One region of the Bradyrhizobium sp. SZCCHNR1015 genome, then DNA from elsewhere that is predicted to be linked to it. Evidence: predicted binding sites of a transcription regulator. Region 1 holds the regulator's gene; each other region holds the start of a gene.

Region 1 (7,417 bases):
ACGATGCGCGAGGAGAACGTTGCATTATCGATCATGGCCATCTCGGATCAGGCGAAGTGCCAGGCAAACCGGTCGCCGTCGCGGCTGACGCGCCCGGCCGAGGACTCGGCGAAATGGGTGGTGAACACGAGGGAGCCGGTCTCCGCGGCATGGTTCATCGCCCATAGCCGTGAGGTCCGCGCCGCCTCCGGGAATTCGCAATAGACCGAATTCCAGTCCGGATGCGCGACCTGCATCGGATGATGCAGCACATCGCCCCAGAACAGCGCGCGCTCGCCACGCGAGCTGAAGCTGATGCAGGCGTGATCGATGCTGTGACCGGGGCTCGGCAGAAAACGGAAGCCGTCGACGACCTCGCTGCCATCGACCGTGATCTCGCGCGCGAGGCCGGCCTCGACGATCGGCAGCACGCTGTCTTCGTAGACCCCCGGCATCGGTGGATGCAGCATGGGTCCGAGCCCGGCCGCGTCCCTGATCGCGGCGTCCGAGCCGTCGCCAGCCGAGAGGGCGGCGACATAGGCGCGCTCTCGGCCCGAGAAAACGTGCCGGGCGTTCGGAAACACCGGCATCCAGCGGCCATCGGCAAGCTGCGTATTCCAGCCCACGTGATCCGCATGCAAATGCGTCATCAGGACGAGGTCGACATCGTCGGGGGCGACGCCGGCCGCCCGCAATCGGTCGAGGAACGGCTCGTTCAGGCGATGCAGAACGGCCGCGCCGGGCCGCTCCTTGTCGTTGCCGGTGGCCGTGTCGATCAGCACCACGCGCTCCGGCGTCCGCACCAGCCAGCTATGGATGCTCAGGCGCAGCGATCCCGTGCGCGGATCGACCGATCCCGGCCCGAAACGGCCGCGTTCGCGGGCAATGCTGGCGGCGTCCACGCCTGGAAACAGAAACTCGCCCTCGACCGCATCGAGACCGATCTCGAAAATCCTGCTGATGGTGGCGTCCCCGACGCGATAGGTCGTGATGTCCTGCATGTTTGGCGGCCTCGATCCGAACGGTGATCTTGTCTGGGCCGAGATCTACGATTAGGTCATGCATTCCTCAAATCGATCCAACTCATGCAGTCCATCGATCATTTCGATCTTCGCTCCTTCGACCTCAATCTGCTGGTCGCGTTCGACGCGCTGATGCAGGAGCGCAGCGTGACACGCGCGGCGGCGCGCCTGAAGGTGGGGCAGCCGGCGATGAGCCATTCGCTGTCGACGCTTCGCGTGCTGCTGCAGGATGAGCTGTTCGTCCGCGTCGGCACGATCATGCAGCCGACCCCCAAGGCTGCGGTGCTGGCCGGACCGGTTCGGGCGGCGCTGGCCCAGATGCAGGCTGCGTTGCACGCCGCACCGGAGTTCGACCCAGCGACCGAGCAGCGCACCATCCGCTTGGGATTCTCGAGCGAGGTCGAGCTGCTGCTGATCCCCGAACTCACGGCGGAGCTGCGTCGAACGGCGCCCGGCGTGCGGCTTCTCAGCCGTCCGACCGAACGCAACGAGGTGCATCGTCTGCTCGACGAGGGCGCCTTGGATGTCGGCGTCGGCTGCTTCGAGGCGGTGGCGCTGCGGCACCGATCCCAGTTCCTGTTCGAGCAGGCGCTGAGCTGCGTCTACAATCCAAAGCGCATCGCGATGAAAACACCGATCGGCCTGGATGCCTATCTGTCGCTTCCGCACGCACTGGTGACGCTGACCAACAGCCTGCAGGGCTGCCTGGAGGCGGCGCTGGACGAGATCGGGACCGAGCTCAACGTGGTCTCGGCCTCCTCGGATTTCCTCAGCGTGCTGGCGACGGTGGCCGCGTCACCGGTGATCACCACGATCCCGACCCGGATGGCAAGGCTCTACGGACCCCGGTTTGGGCTGGCGCTCTGTCCGGCGCCGTTGAAGTTGCGGCTGCCGGCGGTCTCGATGGTCTGGCCGCTGCAGCTCGATCGTGACGCGGCATCGGTCTGGCTGCGGAACATGGTGGCGGACATCCTGCACACCACCGAGCGCGCCGCCTGTCGCGCGGCTGCCGGATAGCTCCGTCGGGACTCCGTGTGCACGTGAGCAGATCGCGACTGCCCCCCCGGCATGATTGCAGAGTTTCTCGCGCGATCGTGAGGCGGCGGGCCACGCGACGCACCTTCAGACGATCGGAAAGCCGGGAGCGGCTTAGGCTCTTGGCCACCCCGTGCGCGTTCGGTTAGAAGGCGATTCAGTCGATCTGCCCGTCTTCGTCCGAAGGTAATCCCATGGCCCTGATGCCGGTCTCCGATGCGTTGTCCGCGGTGCTCGCCGGCACCGAGCCGCTGGCTGAGGAAATGGTCGGGCTGGACGAGGCCTATCACCGCATCCTGGCCCGCGACCTCGCGGCGCTGCGGACGCAGCCGCCCGAGGCGATGTCGGCGATGGATGGCTATGCGGTGCGCGCGGCCGACGCAGCCAAGGCCAAGGCGCGGCTGAAGGTGATCGGCGAGGTCGCGGCGGGACGGCCGTTCGATCGCGTGGTCGGGCCCGGCGAGGCGGCGCGGATCTTCACCGGCGGCGTTGTCCCCGCAGGCGCCGACGCGGTGGTGATCCAGGAGGACACGATCGCCGAGGACGGCCATGTCGTGATCACCGAGGCCGCGATCACAGGCCGGCACATCCGGCCGGCCGGCGTCGACTTCCACCAGGGCATGGTGCTGCTGAAGGCCGGGCGCCGGCTCAGCGACCGCGACCTATCCCTGGCGGCCAGCATGAATCATCCGGCGCTGCCGGTGCGGCGGCGGCCGAAGGTGGCGCTGCTCGCCACCGGCGACGAGCTGGTGATGCCGGGCTCGACGCCCGGCCCGGGGCAGATCGTCTATTCCAACGGCTACGCGCTGCGGGCGCTGGTGCGCAGCGAGGGCGCGACGCCGATCGATCTCGGCATCGCCGCGGATACGATGGCGGCGACGGTCGCTGGAATCCGGCGCGCCCGCGCGGCAGAGGCCGACGTCCTGATCACGACCGGCGGCGCCTCGGTCGGCGATCACGACCTAGTCAAGCAGGCGCTGGAGGCCGAGGGCGTCGAAATGGCGTTCTGGAAGATCGCGATGCGGCCGGGCAAGCCGATGATGCACGGACGGCTCGGCGACATCAGGGTGATCGGACTGCCCGGCAATCCGGTGTCGTCCTATGTCTGCGCCATCCTGTTCATGGTGCCGCTGATTCGGCGCCTGCTCGGCCGCGACGAGGCCGTGATGCCGCGCGAGACCGCCCTGCTCGGCCGCGAGTTGGGGGCGAACGATTCGCGCGAGGACTATCTGCGGGCGCAGCTCGAGGAGCGCGCCGACGGCACGCTGGTAGCCACCCCAGTGAGCCAGCAGGATTCGTCGCTGCTCGGGAACCTCGCGCTGTCGCAGGCGCTGGTGATCCGGCCGGCGTTTGCGCCGAAGGCGCCTGCCGGCAGCCCGTGCGAGATCCTGCGCCTGCCGAACTGAGCCGCTTCCCCGGTAAAGCCCGGTCCGTTCATCATATTTTTAGGATTGCGGAACACACATCGAACATATAGTGTCCGTTCATGATTTGTTTTTAGTATGTTGCGGGCGACGCGATGACGGTCCGACTCCAGGGCGCTCTCAGCCGGCTTGTGCTCAAGGCGCAGCTCCTGGACTCGGACAACAACAAACCGGGGACCAGGTCGAAATGCTGACGCGCAAACAGTACGAACTTCTGCGGTTCATCAACGAGCGGCTCAAGGAAGCCGGCGTGCCGCCGTCCTTCGACGAGATGAAGGATGCGCTCGATCTGCGTTCGAAGTCCGGCATTCATCGCCTGATCACGGCGCTCGAGGAGCGCGGCTTCATCCGCCGGCTGCCGAATCGCGCCCGCGCGATCGAGGTGATCAAGCTGCCCGAGCTGTCGCAGGCCGCGGGCAACCGTCGCGGCTTCACGCCGTCGGTGATCGAAGGCAATCTCGGCAAGGTGCGCACCAGTACTCCCGCGCTAGACGATGGCGAGCGCCCTGTCGCGGTGCCGGTGATGGGCCGCATCGCCGCCGGTACCCCGATCGAGGCGCTGCAGACGCGCAGCCACACCATCAGCGTGCCTGCGGACATGCTCGGCAACGGCGATCACTATGCGCTCGAGGTGCGCGGCGACTCGATGGTCGATGCCGGCATCCTCGACGGTGACATGGCGCTGATCCAGCGCAACGAGACCGCCGACACCGGCGACATCGTGGTGGCGCTGATCGACGATGAGGAAGCGACCTTGAAGCGCTTCCGCCGTCGCGGCGCATCGATCGCGCTCGAGCCGGCCAACACCGCCTACGAGGTGCGCATCCTGCCGCCGAACCGGGTGAAGATCCAAGGCAAGCTGGTCGGGCTGTACCGCAAGTACTGATCGCGAAGGGGATCGGTCGACCGGCGGCGGGCGCACGCGCTGTCGCCGCCGAGCGAGAAGCCAGCCAAGCTGGAAGCGGCCAGCAAATACGTCACACGCGAATGCACTTCATGATGTGCAGCGCGGCATGCTCAAACGCTTGTGATCAGCCGCGGGCACACGCGATGCAGATCAGCGCAGAATTGCCGCGAAGCGCGCGCTAACATCACCATCGATGTCCACTCTGATAGAGGCCTGCGCCTGTCCGGGGGGAGCGTGGGTCGGCTATCTCTCAACGAGGAGCGATCCGATGTGTGACTACAGCCTCCATGCGGTTGCGTCCCGTCCCGCCAAGGTCGGCGAGACGTTGATCTCGATGACCTTCCGTGGCACCGCCACCCGCGGCTTCGCGTTGGAGAGCGAGCCGACCGTCGCAGTCTGCATGCTGCCCGGCACCGAGTTGGCCTTCGCCGAGGACGTCCGCTACGACAGCCGCTGGCTCTGGACCCGGACGATCCGCGAGCGCGTCGCGAAGTTCAACAGCATCGAGACGCACATTCCCGATCGCCATCACGACGCGATCGAGTTCGCCGACGGCCGCCACGTGCTGGTGACCCAGCTCTGCGAGGGCCAGCGCGTCACCGTGCTGCAATTGCCGGTCAGCAAGCAGCCGGCAGAGCGCCGCCCGGACATCGCCGAGGACGTGCCGACGTCGCAGGCCACACCGATTCGCCGCATCAGCATCACCTGAGGGTCTGCGCGTCGGCATTTCTGTCGGTCGTGAGCGCGCTTTCGAAGGTGGGAGACTTGGTAGACTTGGGTTCTGCAAGCGCAAAGTCCTCTCGGGCGAACGTCCGGCATCGCATCGGATAGGAACGACATCCCTCGGCCGGCATTGTTTGCCGGGGGAGCTTGCCGCCGTGGTCAACAAGATCGATTGGAACAAGGCCGGACGGATCACCGAGCCCGGCCGCTACATGCTTGCGTTCGGATGGCTGACGGTCACGGCTGATGACGTCGCCATCTGGCAACGCTATCCGGGCGCTGCGTTCACGCTGGTCGAAGGGCCCTCGCTGTTCGATGGACCAGACGACACCGAGTATCATCTCGGCACCTTCGAGCTGCCCGGCGCTCAATCCTGCTCGCCCTGCTCCGTCTCCGGCGGCGTCGCGTCCTGAAGCCGCGCGGCCGGCGCACGCGGCGTCAGCGTCGTGTCGAACTCGCCGGCCTCGGCGGGCGCCGGCCACCATGGGCGGTCGGTGCCGCCGGCACGCGTCGGCGTCACGGCCAAGCCTTTGCCCTGCTGCACCAGCAACAAGGCGCCCTGCTGCCGCAGCCGCTCGCGATCGATCACGGCCGCCGCGCAGGATGACGGCGCGGCGCGCGCGGTGACGATCAGCGCGACACGGGCGCAATCGTCGGCGAGCGCCTCAGCGCGCAAGGTCATGGCGGCGAAGCGGCCGTCGGCCATCGCGACCACGCAGCCCGCCTCGTCGCAGGAGACGCCATCGGCGAGCGAGGCGTCCGCCGGCAGCCGGGCATCGGCGTCGGCCGCGAGCCACTCCTTGGTGGCGAACACATCCTTGCCGGCGCGCATCACATGCAGGCGTCCGTCACGGCCGCGCACCGCCACCGCGCGCCCATCGCCGGCGACCAGGACGTCGGGCAGCGGCGTCGCGGCCGCCCAGGCGGTGGCGGCCAAAAGCCCCATGGCGCCCAACCAGCGCAGCGGTGTGCGCAGCAGGCCGATCAGGATGACGCCCAGGCTGGCCAGGATCAGCGGGCCGATGCCGAAGGCCGGGATGCGCCCGACCGCGCCCGGCAGCGCCGCCACCCAGCGCGTCACCGCGATCATCCAGTCGATGCCGAGGCCCATCAGCGACCACCAGACGCCATCCAGGCCGAACGGCGCCGCCAGCAAGCCCATCAGGCCGGCCGGCATCACCAGCGCCGAGACCACCGGCATCGCCGCGAGATTGGCGAGCACGCCATAGGGCGTCACGCGATGAAAATGGAAGGCGGCATAGGGCGTGGTCGCGAGCCCGGCGATCAGCGAGGCCAGCAGCAGCATCGCGAGCTCGCGCCCGCCCCACAGCGCGACGCGCTGCGTCGTGGAGCTGTCCGGCGTCGCGAACAGCCTGGGCAGGCCGAACTGCACCAGCGCGACCAGGCCGAGCGTTGCCGCGAACGACATCTGGAAGCTCGGATGCGCCAGCGCCTCGGGGGCTGCGATCAGCACGATCATCGCCGCGACCGCGAGCGTGCGGAAAGTGACGGCGCGGCGGTCGACCATGACCGCGATCAGCACCACGGCCGTCATGAAGAACGATCTCTGGGTCGCGACCTCCGCGCCTGAGAGCAACAGATAGAACGCCGCCGCGACCAGCGCCGCGGCCGCCGCCCATTTCTTGATCGGGTGGCTGACGGTAAGGCCGGGGATCAGCGCCAGCAGCGCGCGCACGGCGAAGAACACGACGCCGGCCACGACCGCCATGTGATAGCCTGAGATCGACAGCACATGGCCGAGGCCGGAAATGAACATCGCGTCGTTGACATCGGGCGTGATGGCGTCGCGCCGGCCTGTCAGCAGCGCGGTGGCAATCGCCCGCTCGTCGCCCGACAGCCGGCCGCGGATGCGCGCATCGATCGCATCGCGCAGGCCCTGCATGGCCGCCGCATAGCCCAGGCCGAAGCCGGCGGCCTGCGGCGGCGGCGCCGTCGTGATCGCGCCCATCACGAAGCCGGAGGCGCCGATGCCCTGGAAGAACATGTCGCGCGCGAAATCGTAGGAGCCCGGCCGCACCGGGGCCATGGGCGGCAGCAGCCGCGCCTTGAGCTGCACGAAGCTGCCGACCTCGGGCGCCGCGCCCTTGCGCACCGCGAGCCGCACCCGCGCCAGCGTGATCGCGTTGCGCGGGCTCTCCATCGCGGTGACGCGCAGCACGATGCGGTCGCTGCGCTCGCGGATGTCGCGCGCCTCGACGAAGCCGGACAGCGCCACCGAATACAGCGGCCGCGCCAGCACCGGATGCGCCACCCGCGCGGTCTTGATGGTCGCGGCGGCAAAGCCGCACGCCGCCGCCGCGATCATC
Region 2 (7,417 bases), on a different contig from region 1:
CCGTGCTGTCGCGCGTCGACACCATCAAGCAGGACATCGACATGGCGACCGTCCGAGTGAACTATCGATTCGGAGCGCCGATGGGCACCCGCTACTGAAAAAAGCCGCCACTCGCACGCATTCGGAAAGGCCGGCCTCCACGCCGGCCTTTTTCGTGTCAACAGCCCGGCAGCGCCGCGGCGTTTTTGTGCTAAATATATGATTTATAACGCTTTTTCGTTTCTGTGGCGGGCGCGTTACAGCGTCTCCGGGATGCCCTGTGTATGACTTGCCCATCGCTTGTCATTCCAACCTCCCGGGGGAGAATTTGATGAAGAAGTTGCTTGTGATCACGACGGCCCTCGCCGGCGTCGCGGCCGCCACGTCTGCGTCGGCGGCCGACATGGCGGCACGGCCCTACACCAAGGCGCCGCCCATGGTCGCGCAGATCCTGAGCTGGTCGGGCCTCTACGCCGGCATCCAGGGCGGCGGCGGCTGGGGCACCAGCAAGGAAACCTTCCTTGGCCGCTTCAATGCGCCGGGCTTCCTGGGCACCCAGAACTACAACACCAATGGCGGCTTCGTCGGCGGCGTGCTCGGCTACAATTGGCAGGTCGACAACGTCGTGTTCGGCCTCGAAGGCGACTATCACTGGGCCGACATCAACGGCCGCTCCGCAGTGGTCAATGCCGGCGTGGGCGACACCTTCTTCACCAAGCTGACCAGCTTCGGCGACATCAAGGGCCGCCTCGGCTACGCCGCAGGTCCCGCTCTGTTCTTCGTGAGCGGCGGTGCCGCCGTGGGCCAACTGCAGCACCGCTACGACGGCGTGCCGGGCAACGTCTTCAGCCAGACCACCACCCGCTGGGGCTACACGGTCGGCGCCGGCGCGGAATACATGTTCGCCCCGAACTGGTCGGCCAAGCTCGAGTACAACTATCTCGACTTCGGCAAGAGCGCGATCCAGTACAGCGCTTTCGCGACCAACCGCTCCGAGTGGAAGGACACCGTCCACACCGTCAAGGTCGGCCTCAGCTACCATTTCGGCGGCCCGGTCATTGCCAAATACTGATACCTGCAACCGACAGGTTCCGAGAAAGGCCGGCGAAAGCCGGCCTTTTTTGTTGCATCGATACCACCGTGCCGGCTCGCCACACACGGAACCAAGCAATTGAGTAACATAGGCTTTCTGGAACTGGGCCGTAAAAACGCGGTTTGGCCGCGAGTGTGTCTTCAGGGTGACGGTAATCCGTACGGAACCGGGCTATAGGAACCTCGTCAACTTGAACGGGTGAGTCTGTTTCGTGCGTAAGCTTATCGGTGCGATGCGGACTTCGAGGAATAAACTGGAGACTGGAATGAAGAAGATCTTGCTCGCGACCGTGGCCCTGGCCGCCCTGGCCGCTCCCGCTGCCGCCGCTGATCTCGCCGCACGCCCGACCTACACCAAGGCCCCGGTTCTCGCGCCGGTGCAGACCTGGACCGGTTTCTACATCGGTGCGATGGGTGGCTACGCCAATGAGGATGCTGACTTTGCGGCCATGAAGGGCGGCTTCGCCGGTGGCACCGTCGGCTACAACTGGCAGCAGGGTGCTGTCGTGTTCGGCCTCGAGGCCGATGCTGCCTGGGCTGACATCAATGCCTCCGTCGGCGCGCTTGGCGTGACCGCCGAATCGAAGATCCGTGACTGGGGCACCGTCCGTGGCCGCATCGGTTACGCCTTCGGCCCGACCCTGCTGTACGCCACCGGCGGTTACGCCTGGGCGGACAACCGCATCTCGCTGACGGCTCCGGGCGTGGCCGTTTCGGACAGCAAGATCCACTCGGGCTGGACCGTCGGCGCAGGCGTCGAGTACATGTTCGCCCCGAACTGGTCGCTGAAGGGCGAGTACCTCTACAAGAGCTTCGGTGGCGAGAGCTACACCTTCACCGGCCTCGGCACGCTCGCGACCGGCACGCTCAACGTGCATTCCGGTCAGGTCGGCATCAACTACCACTTCTAAGAACGTCGCCTCCGGGCCAACGCACACAGCCTCCGCTCTGCCAGAGCGGAGGCTTTTTCTTTGCGGGATCGCGCACAGGGCCGGACGGAACCGGCAGCCTCCTGCCATTCGCTGCCATTCCCTGAGCGCATTGTTGATGATTCGCTGACGGTACTGGAAATCCGGCCACGTTCTTCCTACGTTCCGACGATACCTTTTCCCTCTGGCGTCCGATGGCCGGCTCCCGGCAGAACGCGCCTGCAACAATGGCGCGGTCTCGCGCCGTGGGACGATCGTCATGGATGAAGTGCTCAAGGCCAAGCAGCGCGCGCAAGCCAACCAGTCGAGCCTGCGGGCCATCACCATCCGCGGCGCCCGCGAGCACAATCTGAAAAACATCGACGTCGAGATCCCGCGCGACAGGCTGGTGGTGTTCACCGGGCTGTCCGGCTCCGGCAAATCCTCGCTCGCCTTCGACACCATCTATGCCGAGGGCCAGCGCCGCTACGTCGAATCGCTGTCGGCCTATGCACGCCAGTTCCTGGAGATGATGCAGAAGCCGGATGTCGACCAGATCGACGGCCTGTCGCCGGCGATCTCGATCGAGCAGAAGACGACCTCGAAGAATCCGCGCTCGACGGTGGGCACCGTCACCGAGATCTACGACTACATGCGCCTGCTGTGGGCGCGCGTCGGCGTGCCCTACTCGCCGGCGACCGGCCTGCCGATCGAAAGCCAGACCGTGTCGCAGATGGTCGACCGCGTGCTGGCGCTGCCCGAAGGCACCCGCCTCTATCTGCTGGCGCCGGTCGTGCGCGGCCGCAAGGGCGAGTACAAGAAGGAGCTCGCGGAATATCTCAAGAAGGGCTTTCAGCGCGTCAAGATCGACGGCACCTTCCATGAGCTGGCCGAGGCGCCCACGCTCGACAAGAAGTTCCCGCACGACATCGATGTCGTCGTCGACCGTATCGTCGTGCGCCCCGATATCGGCCAGCGCCTGGCGGAGAGCTTCGAGACCGCGCTGAAGCTCGCCGAGGGCTTGGCCGTGATCGAGTTCGCGGATGCAGCCCCTTCCCCGTCATCACCGGGCCGCGCCGAAGGCGCGAGACCCGGTGATCCATCCTCTTCGAAGGAGATGGATGGCCGGGTCAAGCCCGGCCATGACGAGAAGAAGAAGGTGGCCAAGATCCACGACAAGAGCGGGCCCGAGCGCATCCTGTTCTCCGAGAAGTTCGCCTGCCCGGTGTCCGGCTTCACCATCCCCGAGATCGAGCCGCGGCTGTTCTCGTTCAACAACCCCTATGGCGCGTGCCCCGAATGCGGCGGCCTCGGCGTCGAGCAGCACGTCGATGCCGACCTCGTGATCCCCGACAAGGACGTCACGCTGCGCAAGGGCGCGATCGCGCCCTGGGCCAAGTCGTCATCGCCCTACTACCTGCAGACGCTGACCGCGCTCGGCAAGTTCTACAAGTTCACGCTCGACACCAAGTGGAAGGATCTGCCGAAGAAGACGCAGAACGCGCTGCTGCACGGCTCCGGCGACGACGAGATCAAGTTCACCTATGAGGACGGCGTTCGCGCCTACGACACCAAGAAGCCGTTCGAGGGCGTGATCACCAACATCGAGCGCCGCTTCCGCGAGACCGAGAGCGAATGGGCGCGCGAGGAGCTCGGCAAGTACTTCAACGACGTGCCCTGCGCCGGCTGCAAAGGCTTCCGGCTGAAGCCCGAGGCGCTGTGCGTCAAGGTCGGCGGCAAGCACATCGGCGAAATCAGCGATCTCTCCGTCAAGGCTGCCGGCGAATGGTTTGCCGAGGTGCCGAAGGCCCTGAACGCGCAGCAGACCGAGATCGCCACCCGCATCCTCAAGGAGATCCGCGACCGCCTGACCTTCCTGCTCGACGTCGGCCTGAACTACCTGACCCTGGCGCGCTCCTCCGGCACCTTGTCCGGCGGCGAGAGCCAGCGCATCCGCCTGGCCTCGCAGATCGGCTCGGGGCTGACCGGTGTGCTCTACGTGCTGGACGAGCCGTCGATCGGCCTGCACCAGCGCGACAATGCCCGCCTGCTCGATACGCTGAAGCGGCTGCGCGACCTCGGCAACACCGTGATCGTCGTCGAGCATGACGAGGATGCCATTCGCCTCGCCGACTACGTGCTCGACATCGGCCCCGGCGCCGGCACCCATGGCGGCAACATCGTCGCCGAGGGCACGCCGGCCGAGATCATGCGCAATCCGGCGTCGCTGACCGGCAAATATCTCACCGGCGAGCTCGAGGTCGAGGTACCCGAGCGGCGGCCACCGAACCATCGCCGCACCATCAAGGTCGTCAACGCCCGCGGCAACAATCTGAAGAACGTCTCGGCCGAGATTCCGCTCGGCCTGTTCACGGCGATCACCGGCGTGTCCGGCGGCGGCAAGTCGACGCTGCTGATCGACACGCTGTACAAGGCGATCGCGCGCAAGCTCAACGGCGCCAACGAGGCGGCCGCGCCGCACGACCGCATCGAGGGCCTGGAGCATATCGACAAGATCATCGACATCGACCAGTCGCCGATCGGCCGCACGCCGCGCTCCAACCCCGCGACCTATACCGGCGCGTTCACGCCGATCCGCGAATGGTTCGCCGGCCTGCCGGAATCGAAGGCGCGCGGCTACGAGCCCGGCCGCTTCTCCTTCAACGTCAAGGGCGGCCGCTGCGAGGCCTGCCAGGGCGACGGCGTCATTAAGATCGAGATGCACTTTTTGCCCGACGTCTACGTCACCTGCGACGTCTGCAAGGGCAAGCGCTACAACCGCGAGACGCTCGACGTGCTGTTCAAGGGCAAGTCGATCGCCGACGTGCTCGACATGACCGTCGAGGAGGCCGCCGAATTCTTCAAGGCGGTGCCGCGCGTGCGCGACACGTTCGAGACGCTCCGCCGCGTCGGCCTCGATTACATCCATGTCGGCCAGCAGGCCACCACGCTGTCCGGCGGCGAGGCCCAGCGCGTCAAGCTCGCCAAGGAATTGTCCAAGCGCGCCACCGGCCGCACGCTCTACATCCTGGATGAGCCGACCACCGGCCTGCACTTCCACGACGTCAAGAAGCTTTTGGAGGTGCTGCACGAGCTGGTCGCGCAGGGCAACACGGTCGTCGTCATCGAGCACAATCTCGAGGTCATCAAGACCGCCGACTGGGTCATCGACCTCGGCCCCGAAGGCGGCGACGGCGGCGGCGAGATCGTCGCCTGGGGTCCGCCGGAGGACATCGTGAAAGCGTCGCGCAGCTACACCGGGCAGTTCCTGAAGCCGGTGCTGGAGAAGTCGGCCAAGCCGAAGAAGCGCAGCCGCGGCGCCGCGAGCGAGGCGGCGGAGTAGTTCCGTCGCGCCGTCATTGCGAGCGAAGCGAAGCAATCCAGGGCCGGGCGCGAGACTCTGGATCGCTTCGTCGCTCCGCTCCTCGCGATGACGGTCGGGACGACGGGCTCGTGCGCCATGCGAGAGGTCGCTGCTTGCACGGACCCTAGATCGTACATCAGTTCGACTGAACGAACGACTCCGACGCGTAGCAATCGAAGCACAGGAAGACGTAGATCATCCCGCAATCCGCGATACATATCTCGTCATTGATCGAATCGAGTTGACCGTAGAACGTCATCTTGACCCGGCAGGTCTTGCAGGTCGGCCATTCATCACCCTGGATGAAATCGGGGCTTCCACCGAGCCGGTGCCTGCGTCCGATCGGCTTTGGCGCCCATTTGAAAGGTGGCATTTCGCGCGCGACGTCATCCAACGGTTCAGGGACGAGCTGAAACGGCGGAATGACTTTCATGCGCGGGTCCGCTGGACTTCGAGGTTACAAGGCTTACCCAGCCTATCGTCTCCCCCCTGTAACGCAACGACAAAGCCCGCCGCTCAGCCAAGCGCGACGGGCCTCATCGTTGCTCTACCAACTCAACTCACCAGCGATAATACCCGCTGCGCGTGCCGTTGTTGTTGCCGCTTGGGCCGACGTCGCCCTGGGTCGAGCTCGGGGTCGGGTGGTTGGTGCCGTTGTAGCCGGCACCCCAGCCCGGGCCGTCATACTCGCCCGGCGCAACCGCGACGTAGCCTTCCTCATAGACCGGTCCGGGCGCCCAGGCGTAGGAATCGCGGTAGGCGTAGGTGCTGGTGACCTGGCCGCCATAGCCGTAGCCACCCGGGCCGTACTCGCCGGCTGAAGCGGCGGCGGTGCCGGCAACCAGCGTGACCGCGGTCAAGGCCGCCAAACCAAACATGCGCGTCATGAACTTGCTCCTTCGTTCCTAATTATCGCGGAGCAAACAACGTGAGGACCCTGCCGGTTCCGCGGCAGGTCACGACAATGCTGCGACACAACGCTTCGCTCACATTGCCGCGATTGAATGATCCAACGCGCGGCTGTCTCTCGGTAGCTCCTTGCGGAAGACAAGCCCGCCGCTCGTGTCCGGGCGGCGGGCTTGTCGACTGGACGCTGACTTATCTGACAGCGACTACCACTGACGATAGACGCCGGTCAGCGTGCCGTTGTTGTTGCCAGACGGACCGACATCGCCCTGGGTCGAGCCCGGTGTCGGATGGTTGGTGCCGTTGTAGCCGCCGCCCCAGGCCACTGGGCCAGCCACCGGACCCGGCGCGTAGGCCGCCCCCGGCGCTGCGCCATACACCGGCTCGGAATCCGTGGTCTGCGCCGGCGGCACCCAGGCCATGGAGTCACCGAAACGGGCATAGCCCTGCGCGGACGCAGCGGCGGTGCCGATCACCAGCGTGGCTCCGGCCAGCGCGGCCATCTTGATCGTGCGTTGCATGTCTCTCTCCTTGCTTCTGTGCGGGGTCAACCACCGCACCGCGCAAGGCGTTCCTGCAGCGCACACTCACAAAAATCGTGATCAAAGGTTGATTGGCCGCCGCACCGAGCCCCTTGCAGGACTGAGCGAACCCAGCCCCGCAAAAGCTCCCCTGCGACGCTCAGGCCGCGACCGCGACCGCCCGCGGCCGCGCCACGCCGGTCTTGGTGACTCCCGGCAGCGGCGGCGCCTTCGTGCCGGTCGCATGCGGGAAATACTGCAGCTGCATGGAATGCATGTAGCCGGCTTCCGCGGTCCAGGAGTCGTTCGCCTCGACGATCGGCGTGATCGTGAACAGGTCCGGATTGCTCGGCGCAATCGCCGTATAGGTCGGGATCGATGCGCTGAGCCACTCGAGCGGTTTGTAGATCGAGTAGTAGTTGGTGTCCTTCAGGACAGGCGCCGGCGGCGGATAGGTGCCGAGAATCCCGTTCAGGTTGGCCCACCCCATCGGCACGATGTCGTTGCTGTTGACCGCCGCGTAATAGGTGTAGCTCTTTGCGAAGGTCGCCGCGAATCCCGCGTTCCACATCGTCGGAGCAGCGAAGGTGTGCGGCCACAGCGTGAATTTCAGCGACGAGTTCAGCTTCGGCAGCTGATCCTGCAGC
Region 3 (7,417 bases), on a different contig from region 1:
GCCCGTGAACACGCCGATGCCGTTGATCTTGGTCTGGTTGGTCACGGCCGGGGCGAACTGGCTGGTGTTGCTGCCCTTGAGGTTGGCCCAGTTGCCCTGACCTTCGACGCCGAATACCCAGCCGCCAGCCTGCCAGCGATAGCCGATCTGGCCGCCCGCCAGCGCGCCGGTCGCATCGTGGCAACCCTCGGCGTTGGTCGCAGCGACACCTGCGAAGCTGACCTTGTTGGTCCAGCAGGTGCGGGAGGATGCGCCGCCGGCGTTCAGGCCGACATAGAAACCACTCCAATCATAGATCGTTGTGATCATCGCAGGCGCTTTGGTGAAGGTGCGCGCGGGCAGATCGGCAGCGATGGCCGGCGCAATCCCCAGCGCCAGCGAAGTTGTCGCCCCCAGCAACAGCCTTCTCATCGCATTCCCCAAACCAAGTCCGACGCCCGCACGCACGCTCTCACCAACGCCCACCCGCCGGACCTTGATAGCCCCTTCCGCCGTAAAAAGCCGTCACCCAAAGGACACAACGGCTCGGCAAGTACCGGTTCTGGCACGCAAAAAAAGGCCGGCGCGAGGCCGGCCTTTCGACATATTCGCTTTTGGCGTGCGATCAGTAGCGCGACATGCCCGGACCACCGAAGTGGTAGGAGATGCCGGCCTTGACGGTATGGACGGTGTCGCTCCACTCCGAGCGGTTGGTCGCGACCGGGGAGTACTGGATCGAGCTCTTGCCGAAATCGAGATAGTTGTACTCGACCTTGGCCGACCAGTTCGGAGCGAACATGTACTCGGCACCGGCGCCGATCGTCCAACCCCAGCGCCAGTCGTTCTGCACGAACACGTTGCCGGGAACGCCATCGTAGCGGTGCTGCAGATCGCCGACCGTGGCACCGCCGCTGACGAAGAGCAGTGCCGGACCCGTGGCCCAGCCGAGCCGGCCCTTGATGTCGCCGAAGCCGCGCAGCTTGGTGAAGTAGGTGTCACCGACGCCGGCGTTGATCACGGCCGAGCGGCCGTCGATGTCCGCCCAGTGATAGTCGCCCTCGAGGCCGAACACGATGTTGTCGACCTGCCAATTGTAGCCGATCACGCCGCCGGCGAAGCCGCCGGTGATGTCGTAACGCTGCGTGCCGGCAAAGATCGCCGTATTCGGCGCACCGAAGAAGGTCTCATCGCTGCGGCCCCAGCCGCCACCGCCCTGCAGACCGAGATAGAAGCCGGCCCAGGTCGGAAGCGGAGCGGGCGCCATCACCGGGGCCTTCGTGTACGGGCGGGCGGCGAGATCGGCGGCTCCCGCCGGCGTCAGCGCCCCCAAAACCATCAAGCTGACAGCTCCAAGAAAAATTCTTTTCATCCCAAGTCTCCCGCTTTGGGCGTCTCCAAAATGGTCCCCGGAGACGCACGTCTGTGAAGTTGGTGCGACCACGCTTGCGGCCCCAATCCGTCCTCAAATATACGCGATTCAACCCTGGATACCGTCTCCCAAAAGCCACAGGCGGGGAGGAAGTGGGGCAATGTAAGCTGATGAAAGTTAATCGCTTTTTCGTGATTGACGGAACTTTTTCGCGGTTCCATCGGGTTCCATCGGGTTCCTTGGAACTCGACGCACGGTTGTAGACACAGGCGCGCGAACAAAACTGGAACAATGGCCGTCCGCCTGCTATATGTGGATAAACAATGGACGAGGCGGGTGGACCGCGCGGCAACCGTATAGGGTCCGCCGCGAGAGGAAGGGTTAGCCACCGGACGCCGTGAGGCCGGTGTGGACGGCCGGTCCGATGATCGAGAACCGCGGGAGAGTGGTGATGGCGGGTAGTGTGAACAAGGTGATTCTGGTCGGCAATCTCGGCAAGGACCCCGAGATCCGGCGTACGCAGGATGGGCGGCCGATCGCCAATCTGAGCATTGCGACGTCGGAAACGTGGCGCGACAAGGCGACCGGCGAGCGCAAGGAAAAGACCGAATGGCACCGTGTGGTGATCTTCAATGAAGGTCTCTGCAAGGTCGCCGAGCAGTATCTGAAGAAGGGCGCCAAGGTTTACATCGAGGGCGCGCTGCAGACCCGCAAATGGACCGACCAGAGCGGCGTCGAGAAGTACTCGACCGAGGTCGTCCTGCAGGGCTTCAACTCGACCCTGACGATGCTCGATGGCCGTGGTGGCGGGGGCGGCAGCTTCTCCGATGACATGGGTGGCGGCGATTTCGGCAGCAGCGGTCCGTCGATGGCGCCGCCGCGCCGCGCGGTCGCTTCGGCCGGCGGTGGCGGACGCAACAGCGACATGGACGACGACATTCCGTTCTGAGCCGCCTGCGTCCTCGGTCGATACAAGGTGGCTTCCGTCCGTGTCGGGACGGGAGCCGGGGCGATCACCTCGGGTCTCGCATTGCAGGCGATCGCGCGCGTCTGACGTTTCGTTCGCTTGAGCAGTGCGTAACCTGACCACCGGGGTGTTGCATGAGCTTCGCACCGCTGCTCGCCGCCGAGCCCGCCGTCCTGCTGCACGCTGTCGCCGCGATGACGGCGTTCGCACTGGGGCTGGTCCAGTTCGCAGCCCCGAAAGGGACCTTGCCGCATCGAACGCTCGGCTGGATCTGGGTCACTCTCATGGCCGCCGTTGCGGCCAGCTCGTTCTGGATTCACACCATCCGGCTGGTCGGTCCCTTCAGCCCGATTCACCTGCTGTCGCTCTATACGCTGGCCGTGCTGCCGGTTGCGGTGTGGGCTGCGCACCGCCATCGGGTGGGGCCCCATCGCCGGGCCATGATCACGCTGTTCTCCGGCGCCCTCGTGATTGCCGGACTGTTCACGCTCATGCCTGGACGGATCATGCACAAGGTGGTCTTCGGCCCATAGCCAAACAGGGTTCCCGGAGCCTGCCATGGGCGGCCGCGGCAACCGGTTAAGTCCCTGGAAAGGCGAGCAGAAAAAGCGCGCTCCGAACCCCCTTGGGGGTGGCTAGCGGCAGCGCCATGCGCTATATGATTCCAAGCGATTTTCGCGTGTCAAAACCGACCGGTATCCCCTTTGTCCGATAAAGAAGATGAGAAGCCCGGCGAGCCGGGCGGACCTTCCGACATTCGTCCCGTTTCCATCCTCGACGAGATGAAGCGCTCCTACCTCGATTACGCGATGAGCGTGATCGTGTCGCGAGCGCTGCCCGATGCGCGCGACGGCCTCAAGCCCGTGCACCGGCGCATCCTGTATTCGATGTACGAGCAGGGGCACACGCCCGACAAGAAGTACGTCAAGTCCGCGCGCGTGGTCGGCGACGTCATCGGTAAATACCATCCGCATGGCGACCAGTCGATCTACGACGCCATGGTGCGCATGGCGCAGGACTTCTCGATGCGCGTGCCGCTGATCGACGGCCAGGGCAATTTCGGCTCCGTCGACGGCGATCCCCCCGCGGCCTATCGATACACCGAAGCGAAGCTCGCCAAGTCGGCGATTCCGCTGCTCGACGACATCGACAAGGACACCGTCGACTTCCAGGCCAACTACGACAATTCCGACAAGGAACCGTCGGTTCTTCCGGCCAAATATCCGAACCTGCTGGTCAATGGCGCCGGCGGCATCGCGGTCGGCATGGCCACCAACATCCCGCCGCACAATCTCGGCGAGGTGATCGATGCCTGCATCGCGCTGATCGACAATCCCGCGCTCACGATCGACGACCTCATCAACATCATTCCGGGGCCGGATTTCCCCACCGGCGGCATCATCCTCGGCCGCGCCGGCGTCCGCTCGGCCTATCATCTGGGCCGCGGCTCGATCATGATGCGCGGCAAGGTGACGATCGACACGATCCGCAAGGATCGCGAGGCGATCATCATCTCCGAGATTCCCTACCAGGTGAACAAGGCGACGATGGTCGAGCGCATCGCCGAACTGGTGCGCGAGAAGAAGATCGAAGGCGTCGCCGACCTGCGCGACGAAAGCGACCGCGACGGCTACCGCGTCGTCGTCGAGCTGAAGCGCGACGCCGTGCCGGACGTCGTGCTCAACCAGCTCTACAAGTTCACGCCGCTGCAGACGAGCTTCGCCGCCAACATGCTGGCGCTCGACGGCGGCCGCCCGCAGACGATGACGTTGAAGGACCTGCTGACGATCTTCGTCGCGTTCCGCGAGCGTGTCGTCACGCGCAGGACCAAGTTCCTGCTCAACAAGGCGCGCGACCGCGCTCATATCCTGGTCGGCCTTGCCGTGGCCGTCGCCAATATCGACGAGGTCATCCGGGTCATCAGGACGTCGCCCGATCCTGCGACCGCGCGCGAGGCGTTGATGTCGCGCGACTGGCCGGCGCGCGACGTCGAGGCCATCATCACGCTGATCGACGATCCGCGCCACCGTCTTTCCGAGGACGGCACCATCCGGCTGTCGTTCGAGCAGGCCAAGGCGATTCTCGACCTGCGCCTGCAGCGCCTGACCGCGCTCGGCCGTGAGGAGATTTCCGACGAGCTCGACAAGCTCAAGGTCGAGATCAACGACTATCTCGACATCCTGCGCTCGCGGGCGCGGGTACAGGGGATCATCAAGGACGAGCTCGCCGCTGTTAAGGCGGAGTTCGGCACGCCGCGCCGCACCGTGATCGCCGAGCAGGAAGGCGAGGTCGAGGACGAGGACCTGATCCAGCGCGAGGACATGGTCGTGACCGTGTCGCATGCCGGCTACACCAAGCGCGTGCCGCTGTCGGCGTATCGGGCGCAGCGCCGCGGCGGCAAGGGCCGCTCGGGCATGCAGACCCGCGAGGAGGATTTCGTCAGCCGGCTGTTCGTGGCCTCCACGCACACGCCGGTGCTGTTCTTCTCGTCGCGCGGCCAGGTCTACAAGGAGAAGGTCTGGCGGCTGCCGATCGCGGCGCCCAACGGGCGTGGCAAGGCGCTGATCAACATCCTGCCGCTGGAGCAGGGCGAGCGCATCACCACCATCATGCCGCTGCCGGAGGATGAATCCTCCTGGGCCAATCTCGACGTGATGTTCGCGACCACCGGCGGCAACGTCCGCCGCAACAAGCTGTCGGATTTCGTCGACGTGCGCCGCTCCGGCATCATCGCGATGAAGCTCGACGAGGGCGAAGAGATCGTCAACGTTCAGATCTGCACCGAGCGCGACGACGTCCTGCTCACGGCGTCGGGCGGGCAGTGCATCCGCTTCCCCGTCACCGACGTGCGCGTCTTCACCGGTCGGACCTCGATGGGCGTGCGCGGCATCGCGCTCGCCGGCGGCGACAAGGTGATCTCGCTGTCGATCCTGCGCCATGTCGAGACGACCTCGGACGAGCGTACGGCGTACTTGAAGATGCGCCGGGCGATGTCGGGCGATGCTGCCACCGAGGAGCCGGTCGAGGCCGAGGGCGAGGAGGCGGCCGCTGGCGCGATCCAGTTGTCGCAGGAACGCTATGTCGAGATGTCGGCGCAGGAGCAGGTGGTGCTGACCGTCTCGGTCAACGGCTACGGCAAGCGCACCTCGTCCTACGAGTACCGCACCACCGGCCGCGGCGGCAAAGGCATCGTCGCGATGTCGGTCAACAACCGCAACGGCAAGCTCGTCGCCTCATTCCCGGTCGAGGATGGCGATCAGATCATGCTGGTGACGGACAAGGGGCAGTTGATCCGTTGCCCCGTCGACGGCATCCGCATCGCGGGACGCTCGACGCAGGGCGTCATCGTGTTCGACACCGCCGATGATGAGCACGTCGTTTCGGTGGAGCATATCGGCGAGGAGGCCGAGAACGGCAACGGGAACGCTGACCAGGCGAATGGCGAATAGGGCGTAGCGAATAGCGGACGACGCAGGTCTTTCGCTGTTCGCCTCACTGCGTCCGCTCGACCGAGACCATCCTGGCCTCGCGGATGGTTCCCCGGGTTCCGGCGCTGCGCAGGCAGCCCGCCTCGAAGTTGGGCCAGGCCTGCTGCGAGCAGTCGCGGCCGATCGGGCGGATGTCCAGGCGGTCCGCCTTGGCCAGCGGACGCGGCACGCTGGCTTCGACCTGGGGAGCGAAGCCGGGCAGGAGGGTGATGCCGGCAGCCACCAAGCCGGCTGCTGCGACTGCAGATAGCGCTTTGATCATGACGGTCCCCTGTCTGGGCCGTTCGGCCCGTGTTCGTTAACGATTTGATAACCAGGTCGGGTTTCGAGACGTCTTCGCGGGACGGGCGAATTGGTTTCGTCTCGGCGCGAGCGTGTTTCATGTCGGATGTTCCGACGAAACAATCGCGGTAGCCGACCACGGTTCCGGCCCACCGGCGTCGCACCTCGTTCCATCGCAATGCAGTCTCTCGGCCGCTCTTTGCCCATCACAGCCACGCCAGCGCGCCTGACGGCGGCTTGCCGGCCTGTTCCGGGCGGTATAGGACGAGCGCATGCAACGCATTGCGCTCTATCCGGGCTCGTTTGATCCCGTCACCAACGGCCATCTCGATGTGGTCCGGCAGGCCGTCCACCTCTGCGACCGCCTGATCGTCGCGGTCGGCGTGCATCACGGCAAGAAGCCGCTGTTCTCGACCGAGGAGCGGCTGGCGATGGCGCATGAGATCTTCGGCCCCGTGGCAGCCGCGGCGGGCTGCAGCTTCGAGGCTTCGACCTACGACAATCTGACGGTCACGGCCGCGCAGAAGGCCGGTGCGATCATGATGATCCGGGGCCTGCGCGACGGCACCGATTTCGACTACGAGATGCAGTTGGCCGGCATGAACCAGACCATGGCACCGCAGGTCCAGACGGTGTTCGTTCCAGCCTCGGTGGGTGTCCGTCCGATCGCAGCCACGCTGGTTCGCCAGATCGCCGCCATGGGCGGCGAGATCTCGCATTTCGTGCCGCCGTCGGTGGTCGAAAGTCTCAAGGCCAAGTTCAAGTGATCCTTCAGGCACCGGCCGCTTCCGGCGGTGCCTTCCTCTCCACATCGTCTCATGTCATCGGAGTTGCCATGATCCGCGCGCTCGCTTTCGTCTTCGCTCTCGTCTTCGCATTGCCGGCGCTGGCCCAGTCGCTGCCTGCCGGCCTCGACAAGCAGAATGCCCTGGTCATCGACACCACCAAGGGCCGCATCATCATCAAGCTGCGCACCGATCTGGCGCCACAGCATGCCGAGCGGCTGAAGACGCTGGCGCGCGAAGGCTTCTACAACAACGTGCCGTTCCACCGCGTCATGGACGGCTTCATGGCGCAGACCGGTGACGGCCAGAACTTCAATGGCACCGGCGGCTCGAAGTACCCGAACCTGAAGCAGGAGTTTTCGTCAACGCCGTTCAAGCGCGGCACCGTCGGCATGGCGCGCCGGGGCGATAGCGTCGATTCCGCCAACTCGCAGTTCTTCATCTGCTTCGGCGATGCCTCCTTCCTCAACGGCCAATACACCGTGATTGGCGAGGTCGTGCAGGGCATGGACGTCGTCGACAAGCTCAAGAAGGCGCCTCCGGGCTC
Region 4 (7,417 bases), on a different contig from region 1:
CCTTGATCCAGGGAGCGAACACGTCATCGAGGATTCGCCTCGCGTCGTCGATGGTGAAGTTCGGGGTCTCATTCGGCACGCGCGGAGGTCCTCCCATGGTCTTGTCGATTTGTCTCGTCGACTTTTGTCGCCGCGATCGGCGGAGCCGCCGGAATGTTGCCGCAGAGCGGCGGCTTGAAAAGGCCGGAGTTGGAAAACTATGATGATGGCACACCGTGGAACAGACGGCAGGTGCGCGCAGACGGTGCGGCCGCGAACATCCCGCCTGCGGTCCACCGTTCCGGCACAGTGTCGCGGGCTTGGCGCATGGCGAGGCGATGGTATAAGGCGCCTCTACCGGGGAGTAACCAATGAAGAAGCTGATCGTGACGATGGCGGTCGCCGTGCTGGCAGGCTGGGCGGTTCCCGCGATGGCGCAAATGCCCAATATCAACCTTCTCGCCGACGGTCCCTCGAAGACGCCCGAGGAAAAGGAAGCTGAAGCGGCGCGGGAGCAGGCCTACAAGGACACCATGCGCAAGATTCCGGACGCCAAGACGAGCGCCGATCCCTGGGGCAACGTCCGCGCGGCGGAGCAGCCCAAGGCGGCGCCTGCCATGAAGACCACCGCGGCCAAGAAGCCGAAGGCTGTCGGCAGCACCAATTGAGATTCATCGCGTTCGGGTCGGGCGGGCTCTGACCCTCCGGGCCAATTGCGGACTCGGATTCCTCGCGGCCCCGTCTATATTGACGGTGTGGCAGCGCGTTGGAGTTCGTCGATGGGGATGCGGCCCCGGGACATTGCCAGCCGGATGGCGGCCCGGCGCCAGAAGGGCGCCGCACAGGCTCGCGACGGCTACGTTCGCGACACGTTCACGCTGCCGCGCGAGCAAGCGCGCGCCAAGGCCCGCGACTATCTGACCCGCTATCCCAAGGCCGGCTACATGAGCGCCGTCGAAAGCTGGCGCGAGCTTCCCGACGGGGCGATCGAGTTCACGATGCGGCGGCTTCCCAGCGCCGATTGAACGATTCCGGCAAGCGCCTCATTCCTTTTCGCCAAGAAGCTTGCGTGTGTCGCGATTGATGAAATGAAGCCGCGTGCAGGCCTTGCAGACCACGGTTTCATAGGAGCACGTGGGATCGCCTGGCTTCGGCTCTTCCAGCCAATGCTGCACGTTCATCCCCGTTCGCGGACATTTGAAGATCAGATTACCCATACAAATTTAAATGTCTGCCAGGATGCAGACAGGCATTTTGATCTCGATCAAGCTCGGCTGCCGAAATGACGCGCACTCGACCTCGCGGCCACAGGCTGAGGTTGTGGTTCTCGTCGGTGACAATCCACAAGAGGTCTGGCGAGCCGTCAGGCCTGATCCAGCGACTCGGCGACGATCCGGATGCGGAAGACCGGCTGCCGTGCCTCGTCGAGCAGCTCCATCTGCCATTCGGAGTTTTCGGCGAGCTTGCGCGAGATGCTGCTGGCCATGTCGGCACAGACGGTGGTCATCTCTTTCCAGGCTGCGTTGCGGTCGGCGCACTCGGTCCCATACTCGGACGCGCCTGAGAAGTGGCCGTTGCGGATACGAAAGAAATAGAGCGGCATTGCCAAAACCGGTGAGCCCTGACCGCCCCAGGCCGCTGGGTTTGATGTACGCACCACAAATGGAAGCGCAAAACCCACTCGGATCAATTCCGGTAAAATACGGTCGGTCGCGCTGTTCGCTTCGGTTAGGCTGATTGCCGTTGGTGATGTGCGGCGCAACCGGGCACAGCGAAGGCCGACGAATGAGCCTCGGACCGCCGCGGTCCGAGGCTCGGCGTCAACGTCGTAGCTTCCCAGCAAGGGCAGTCCGGCAATGACACAATTAAATTAGTACGAAACCTGTCGGCGTGCCTTGCGTCAGATCAAGGTTGCAATCTCGATCAACCGCCGCGGGACGCACTTGGCTGCGGTCGAAGATCCGTTCCGGCACGACTGTCAGTCGGTAAACAATCTGCGTCGCGCCGTCGACCATTTCCAGGAGTTCGTCGCAGGCCGGACAACGCCTCTCTCCCGCGGCGCCTTGCTGCGAGTGAAGCTCGATCCTTTGAAGGCCGGCCCTGCAGGACGGACACGTCACGTCATCTCTTGTCATCGCCGATATGAAGCGCAGCGCCCGCAATCCGTTCCCCGACATCACGACAATGACGGAGGGAGATGCATCCCGAGCGGAGCTATCAACGTCGAAAGCCCCGGACGTCGTCCGGGGCTTTCTTTCGGCGCGGATGGTTTCAGGGCCGTGCGCCTACGGGTGACGGAGCCTGCAAATGTTGGAGCTGGCAGGCTGCAAGGGATCGGTCGACGCCGCATCACTGACAATACATCACGGACAATACGGGTCAGCCATCATCGCAACGAACAAACAAATCCGGGGCTGATCAAAAATTTGCTCAGACGTACGACAACCACGATCCTATAACGCAACCCAAAGTTTATGACAATGGTTTGTGGCTTGAAGATGTCGTGAGCGCCGGCGTGCCGCGTGATGCGGATCACGCGGGTCTTGTCCGGGCCATTCCTCAGGCCGCATCAGGAGCTGCGCGAATGGCGCGCTAGCCCATCCTCGGGCATGGTCCGACACAGGGGCGTTCGAGGTTCGTCGTTTCATCTGTCGCTCGTCATATGGCGGTCGTCGAGCTGCTCGGATGCCGCTTGGTGCGGAACTTCATGGCCGGACTCTGCTTGCAGGGCGGCTGCACATCTGCATCGAAATCGTGCGTCTGCACGCACGATGAGCCGAACAAAAGCAGAAGAGGCGAGGGAACTTCGTTCTTCTCAGGAGAACCACGGACCGTGCGATCTACGCACGCGTGTAGGAGTTTGGTAGTTTCAAGGAAAAGTCTTGACGAGCTCGATCGGTCCAACGATCGCGGCATTGAAGTCGGCGAGGTCTTCGCTGGGAATCCAGTACTCGAGATGCTCTCGGCCGCCGGCCTCATGCACTTCGTACGCGTCGATGAAGCGTCGCAGGATCGCGAAGCGCAGCACATGGCCGCAGCCGCTCGCCGGTACGTTCCAGTCCCTCGCGATCTTCACGGCATAGGCCTCGGTCAGCACCGGGTAGAAGATCGGCTGCTCCGGAAGGCGCGGCGGAAACGCCCGCATGCCCGAGGCCGCGATCAAGGCGAACTCCTTTGGGCCGACCGGGCGCCACAGCGTGAGGGTCTGTTCCTTGTTGGATCCGGTCATGCTGGTCCCGAAAATTGGAAGCGGTAGGGGGCTCACAGAGAAGGACCAGCAGGATGATAGGGCACGGTCGAGACCACAATAGCAACTTATAATTGAAGTGGCGTCTGTCACTGGCGCGAGAGGCGAGGTTGGAGCGCTCGGACAGGCCGGTCGTAATTCGCATGATCGCCGGTCGGCGGCTGCGCCGCTCGCGCGCATGGCCTCCGCCTTCAGCCGAGCCAGGATCCTCTCGCGGTCGCCGTCATCGGCGTCCGACTTCGCTTCCGGGCGCGCTCGTCGGGCAGCGCTTCCTCGGCGGTGCTCGGTGCACTGGGCGCCGGCCCCTCGAGCGGCAGGCGTGTCCCCGCGGTTGTCAGGGGTTTGCGAAGAGACAGGGGTTTGCGAAGAGAAGAGGCGTGATTGTCGAGAAGAACATATTGCGAACAAAGAACGGATGGAGTACATTCACCTCAAGATTGCTGGCCGACCTCGTTAACCGTTTGTCCATCTCGCGAATCCCCGCCATAAGGAGCGCCAATGTCCGCCACCGCCCTGCGTATCGTCGAAGGTTCCTCAATGGATAAGAGTAAGGCGCTCTCTGCTGCGCTGTCCCAGATCGAACGTCAGTTCGGCAAGGGCTCGGTGATGAAGCTGGGCAAGAACGACCGCTCGATGGATGTCGAGACGGTGTCGACCGGCTCGCTCGGGCTCGACATCGCGTTGGGGATCGGTGGGCTGCCGAAAGGGCGCATCGTCGAGATCTACGGTCCGGAATCCTCGGGCAAGACCACGCTGGCGCTGCACACGGTGGCGGAAGCGCAGAAGAAGGGCGGCATCTGTGCCTTCATCGATGCCGAGCATGCGCTCGATCCGGTCTATGCGCGCAAGCTGGGCGTCAACATCGATGAGCTCCTGATCTCACAGCCGGATACGGGTGAGCAGGCGCTGGAGATCTGCGACACCCTGGTGCGTTCCGGTGCGGTCGACGTGCTGGTGGTCGACTCGGTGGCGGCGCTGGTGCCGAAGGCCGAGCTCGAAGGCGAGATGGGCGAGTCGCTGCCGGGCCTGCAGGCCCGCCTGATGAGCCAGGCTCTGCGCAAGCTGACGGCCTCGATCAACAAGTCCAACACGATGGTGATCTTCATCAACCAGATCCGCATGAAGATCGGTGTGATGTACGGCTCGCCGGAGACCACCACCGGCGGCAATGCGCTGAAATTCTATGCCTCGGTCCGCCTCGACATCCGCCGCATCGGCGCGATCAAGGAGCGCGACGAGGTGATCGGCAATTCCACCCGTGTGAAGGTGGTGAAGAACAAGCTGGCGCCGCCGTTCAAGCAGGTCGAGTTCGACATCATGTATGGCGAGGGCGTCTCCAAGATGGGCGAGATCCTCGATCTCGGCGTCAAGGCCGGCATCGTTGAGAAGTCCGGCGCCTGGTTCTCTTACGATAGCCAGCGTCTCGGGCAGGGACGTGAGAATTCGAAATCGTTCCTCAAGACCAATCCGGACATGACCGCCAAGATCGAAGCCGCGATCCGCCAGAACTCCGGCCTGATCGCCGAGCAGATCCTGGCCGGCAATGCCGAGCGCGACGCCGACGGCGAGGAGCCGGCGGAGGAGTAGAGCTACGACGGCGGCGGGTGCCATGGACGTCGTGTTGCCGACGTTCCGGCGCCCGTTTGCAGATGTGTAGTGTTCTGCCGAAATCTGCGTTGCTGCATGACCAATGCAGTGAGCCCGGGTTTCTGAGCGCCGGATACGATCTTCAGCGCGAATAATCGAAAGCGTGCGAGCGGACGAGCGGACCGGATCCGCGCGGCGGCACCGACGTTTCCGGCGCCGGTCCTGGGCGCGGGGAGCCGATTGCGAACGTGTTGATAGCGCCTTGAGCCAATCAGGTCGTGCCGGAGCCAACAGCATGACGCGTTTGATTTTAGCGGCCGATGATCCCAGCGCCGGAGCGCTTCGGAGGGGCGGCTTTGCCGACCTGGTGGTGCCAATTCTCCATCGTTTCGTGTGGGGACCGCTGCCATCCGATGCCGAATTATCGGCTTATCTCGTCCAGCGCACCGTGCGACGGAAGCGGGGGCATTGGTTGGATTTCGCCTCGCGCGTCGACTTCATGGCGGTCGGCGGGCGGAGTCAGAGTTTTCTCGAACTTGTCGACCGTTGCGATAGCGTCGAACTGTGGATGGGGACCCGTCCGAACGATCAGTTGGTGCTGATCTGGCTCTTGGATTATCTGCGCGATTACGCCGAGTTCGCGACGAAGATCGTGTTGCGACACCTCGATGCGCCAGTCTTCGACGCCTTGGCCAGACAACCCGCCGGCCGGACCATTGCCGGCGTGGCGCTCGCGCGTGAGCATCTCGACCTGGGCCATCTGGCATGGCAGGCGTTTCGGACGCCGACGCCGCAAGCCTGGTTCGATCTGTTGAAGCAGGATCTCAGTGCACTGCCGCAGCTTCGCCGCTGCGTGCAGGAGATGCTCGATGAGCTTCCCGGTGTTGCCACGGGCCTGGGAGCATCGGAACTGCGAATCCTCGAATTGCTGTCAGCCGGCTATCAGCACCCCTTCGACCTGTTGCCGCATCATCGGGATCGCTTTCAACGCCGCGTCTATGACTATTGGGAAGGAGGCACGTTGCTTGACGGTCTGGCACTCGCGCCGGTGCCGGCAATTTCGGGCCTCGACGAATGGCCGTTCTCGGTCGAGATGCACGACAGCCGTGAATGCCTCGAGCGCTACAAGGCCAGCAGGCTGTCGCTGACGCCGCTCGGCAAGGCGATCCTCGCCGGCGAGGAGGATTTCAGCAGCCATAATCCGATCCGGCGCTGGTGGGGCGGCACCGAATTGATCAACGCCAATCTCTGGCGTTGGCATGCGGCGCTCATCGCTCCGGATCCGGGCACGTCTGACGTCATTGATTGTCGCGAGCCGTGGCGCCCGATCGCTCGGAACATGCGTGAGGAAGCTTACTCCGCCGCCTGGGCGTAGTCCGCCACCGGCGGACAGGAGCACACCAGATTGCGGTCGCCGTAGACGTTGTCGACGCGGCCGACCGGGCACCAGTACTTGTCGGTGCGCGAGGTGCCCGCGGGGAAGCAGCCCTCGCTGCGCCGGTAGGCCCTGTTCCAATCGTCGTCGGCGATGTCGTGCACCGTGTGCGGCGCGTGGCGCAACGGCGAGGCCTCGATTCCGAAGCGGCCCTGTTCGACCTCGGCGATCTCCTTGCGGATCGCGATCATGGCGTCGCAGAAGCGGTCGAGCTCAGCCTTGGACTCCGATTCCGTCGGCTCGATCATCAGGGTGCCCGCCACCGGGAAGCTCATGGTCGGCGCGTGGAAGCCGTAGTCGATCAGCCGCTTGGCGATGTCGTCGACGGTGACGCCGCTGCTCTGCTTGAGCGGCCGCGGGTCGATGATGCATTCATGCGCGACGCGGCCGCGCTCATTGCGGTAGAGCACCGGGAAATGCGCATCGAGCCGCGCCGCGACGTAGTTGGCGTTGAGGATCGCAATCTCGGTGGCGCGGGTCAGGCCGTCGCCGCCCATCAGCAGCATGTAGATGTAGGAGATGGTCAGGATCGAGGCCGAGCCGTAGGGGGCGGCCGAGACCGGCCCGATCGGATGCGCGCTCGCGCCGTCGGTCGCTGGGTGACCGGGCAGGAAGGGCGCCAGATGCGCCTTGACCCCGATCGGACCCATGCCGGGGCCGCCGCCGCCATGCGGAATGCAGAACGTCTTGTGCAGGTTGAAATGGCTGACATCGGCGCCGTAATCGCCGGGTCTGGAGAGGCCGACCTGCGCATTGAGGTTGGCGCCGTCGAGATAGACCTGTCCGCCGTGGGCATGGACGATGTCGCAGATGTCGCGGATGTGCTCCTCGAACACGCCATGCGTCGAGGGATAGGTGATCATGATGGCGGCGAGCTTGGCGCTATGCACTTCCGCCTTGGCCTTGAGATCGGCGAGATCGACATTGCCGCCTGCATCGCAGCCGACCACGACCACCTCCATGCCGGCCATATGCGCCGAGGCCGGGTTGGTGCCGTGGGCGGAGGAGGGGATGAGGCAGATGGTGCGGTGGCCCTCGCCGCGGGCGGCATGGTAGCCCCGAATGGCCAGAAGCCCGGCATATTCGCCCTGCGCGCCCGAGTTCGGCTGCAGCGACACGGCGTCATAGCCGGAGATGCGGCACAGCCAGTCGGTCAGATCGGCGAACAT

What was found. The regulator LexA, encoded in region 1, represses DNA repair genes until DNA is damaged. The targets are predictions, from matches to a motif close to TGTTCNNNNTGTGTTCNG.
Region 2: uvrA (excinuclease ABC subunit UvrA) is a predicted target of LexA. The motif match lies at 2,151-2,168, and genes of this name have one in related genera.
Region 3: QX128_RS00575 (single-stranded DNA-binding protein) is a predicted target of LexA. The motif match lies at 1,622-1,639, and genes of this name have one in related genera.
Region 4: recA (recombinase RecA) is a predicted target of LexA. The motif match lies at 3,616-3,633, and genes of this name have one in related genera.

What each region holds. Positions count from the first base shown of each region.
Region 1 covers NZ_JAUEYW010000005.1:1,528-8,944, forward strand. The annotation lists gene QX128_RS10060 (alpha/beta hydrolase) at 1-35, opposite strand, end outside; gene QX128_RS10065 (MBL fold metallo-hydrolase) at 48-980, opposite strand; gene QX128_RS10070 (LysR family transcriptional regulator) at 1,065-2,018, shown strand; gene glp (gephyrin-like molybdotransferase Glp) at 2,231-3,442, shown strand; gene lexA (transcriptional repressor LexA) at 3,648-4,346, shown strand; gene QX128_RS10085 (hypothetical protein) at 4,636-5,076, shown strand; gene QX128_RS10090 (hypothetical protein) at 5,246-5,503, shown strand; gene QX128_RS10095 (ComEC/Rec2 family competence protein) at 5,458-7,417, opposite strand, start outside.
Region 2 covers NZ_JAUEYW010000001.1:107,039-114,455, reverse strand. The annotation lists gene QX128_RS00560 (outer membrane protein) at 1-98, shown strand, start outside; gene QX128_RS00555 (outer membrane protein) at 311-1,051, shown strand; gene QX128_RS00550 (porin family protein) at 1,338-1,982, shown strand; gene uvrA (excinuclease ABC subunit UvrA) at 2,260-5,322, shown strand; gene QX128_RS00540 (DUF1963 domain-containing protein) at 5,480-5,776, opposite strand; gene QX128_RS00535 (hypothetical protein) at 5,904-6,230, opposite strand; gene QX128_RS00530 (hypothetical protein) at 6,456-6,770, opposite strand; gene QX128_RS00525 (lipase family protein) at 6,931-7,417, opposite strand, start outside.
Region 3 covers NZ_JAUEYW010000001.1:115,773-123,189, forward strand. The annotation lists gene QX128_RS00565 (outer membrane protein) at 1-411, opposite strand, end outside; gene QX128_RS00570 (porin family protein) at 605-1,348, opposite strand; gene QX128_RS00575 (single-stranded DNA-binding protein) at 1,800-2,297, shown strand; gene QX128_RS00580 (DUF2306 domain-containing protein) at 2,450-2,848, shown strand; gene gyrA (DNA gyrase subunit A) at 3,020-5,764, shown strand; gene QX128_RS00590 (hypothetical protein) at 5,808-6,065, opposite strand; gene coaD (pantetheine-phosphate adenylyltransferase) at 6,358-6,852, shown strand; gene QX128_RS00600 (peptidylprolyl isomerase) at 6,921-7,417, shown strand, end outside.
Region 4 covers NZ_JAUEYW010000014.1:209,377-216,793, reverse strand. The annotation lists gene QX128_RS24185 (PaaI family thioesterase) at 1-97, opposite strand, end outside; gene QX128_RS24180 (hypothetical protein) at 351-647, shown strand; gene QX128_RS24175 (hypothetical protein) at 759-1,004, shown strand; gene QX128_RS24170 (DUF6894 family protein) at 1,343-1,582, opposite strand; gene QX128_RS24165 (hypothetical protein) at 2,849-3,142, opposite strand; gene recA (recombinase RecA) at 3,725-4,813, shown strand; gene QX128_RS24155 (DUF1835 domain-containing protein) at 5,109-6,188, shown strand; gene gcvP (aminomethyl-transferring glycine dehydrogenase) at 6,167-7,417, opposite strand, start outside.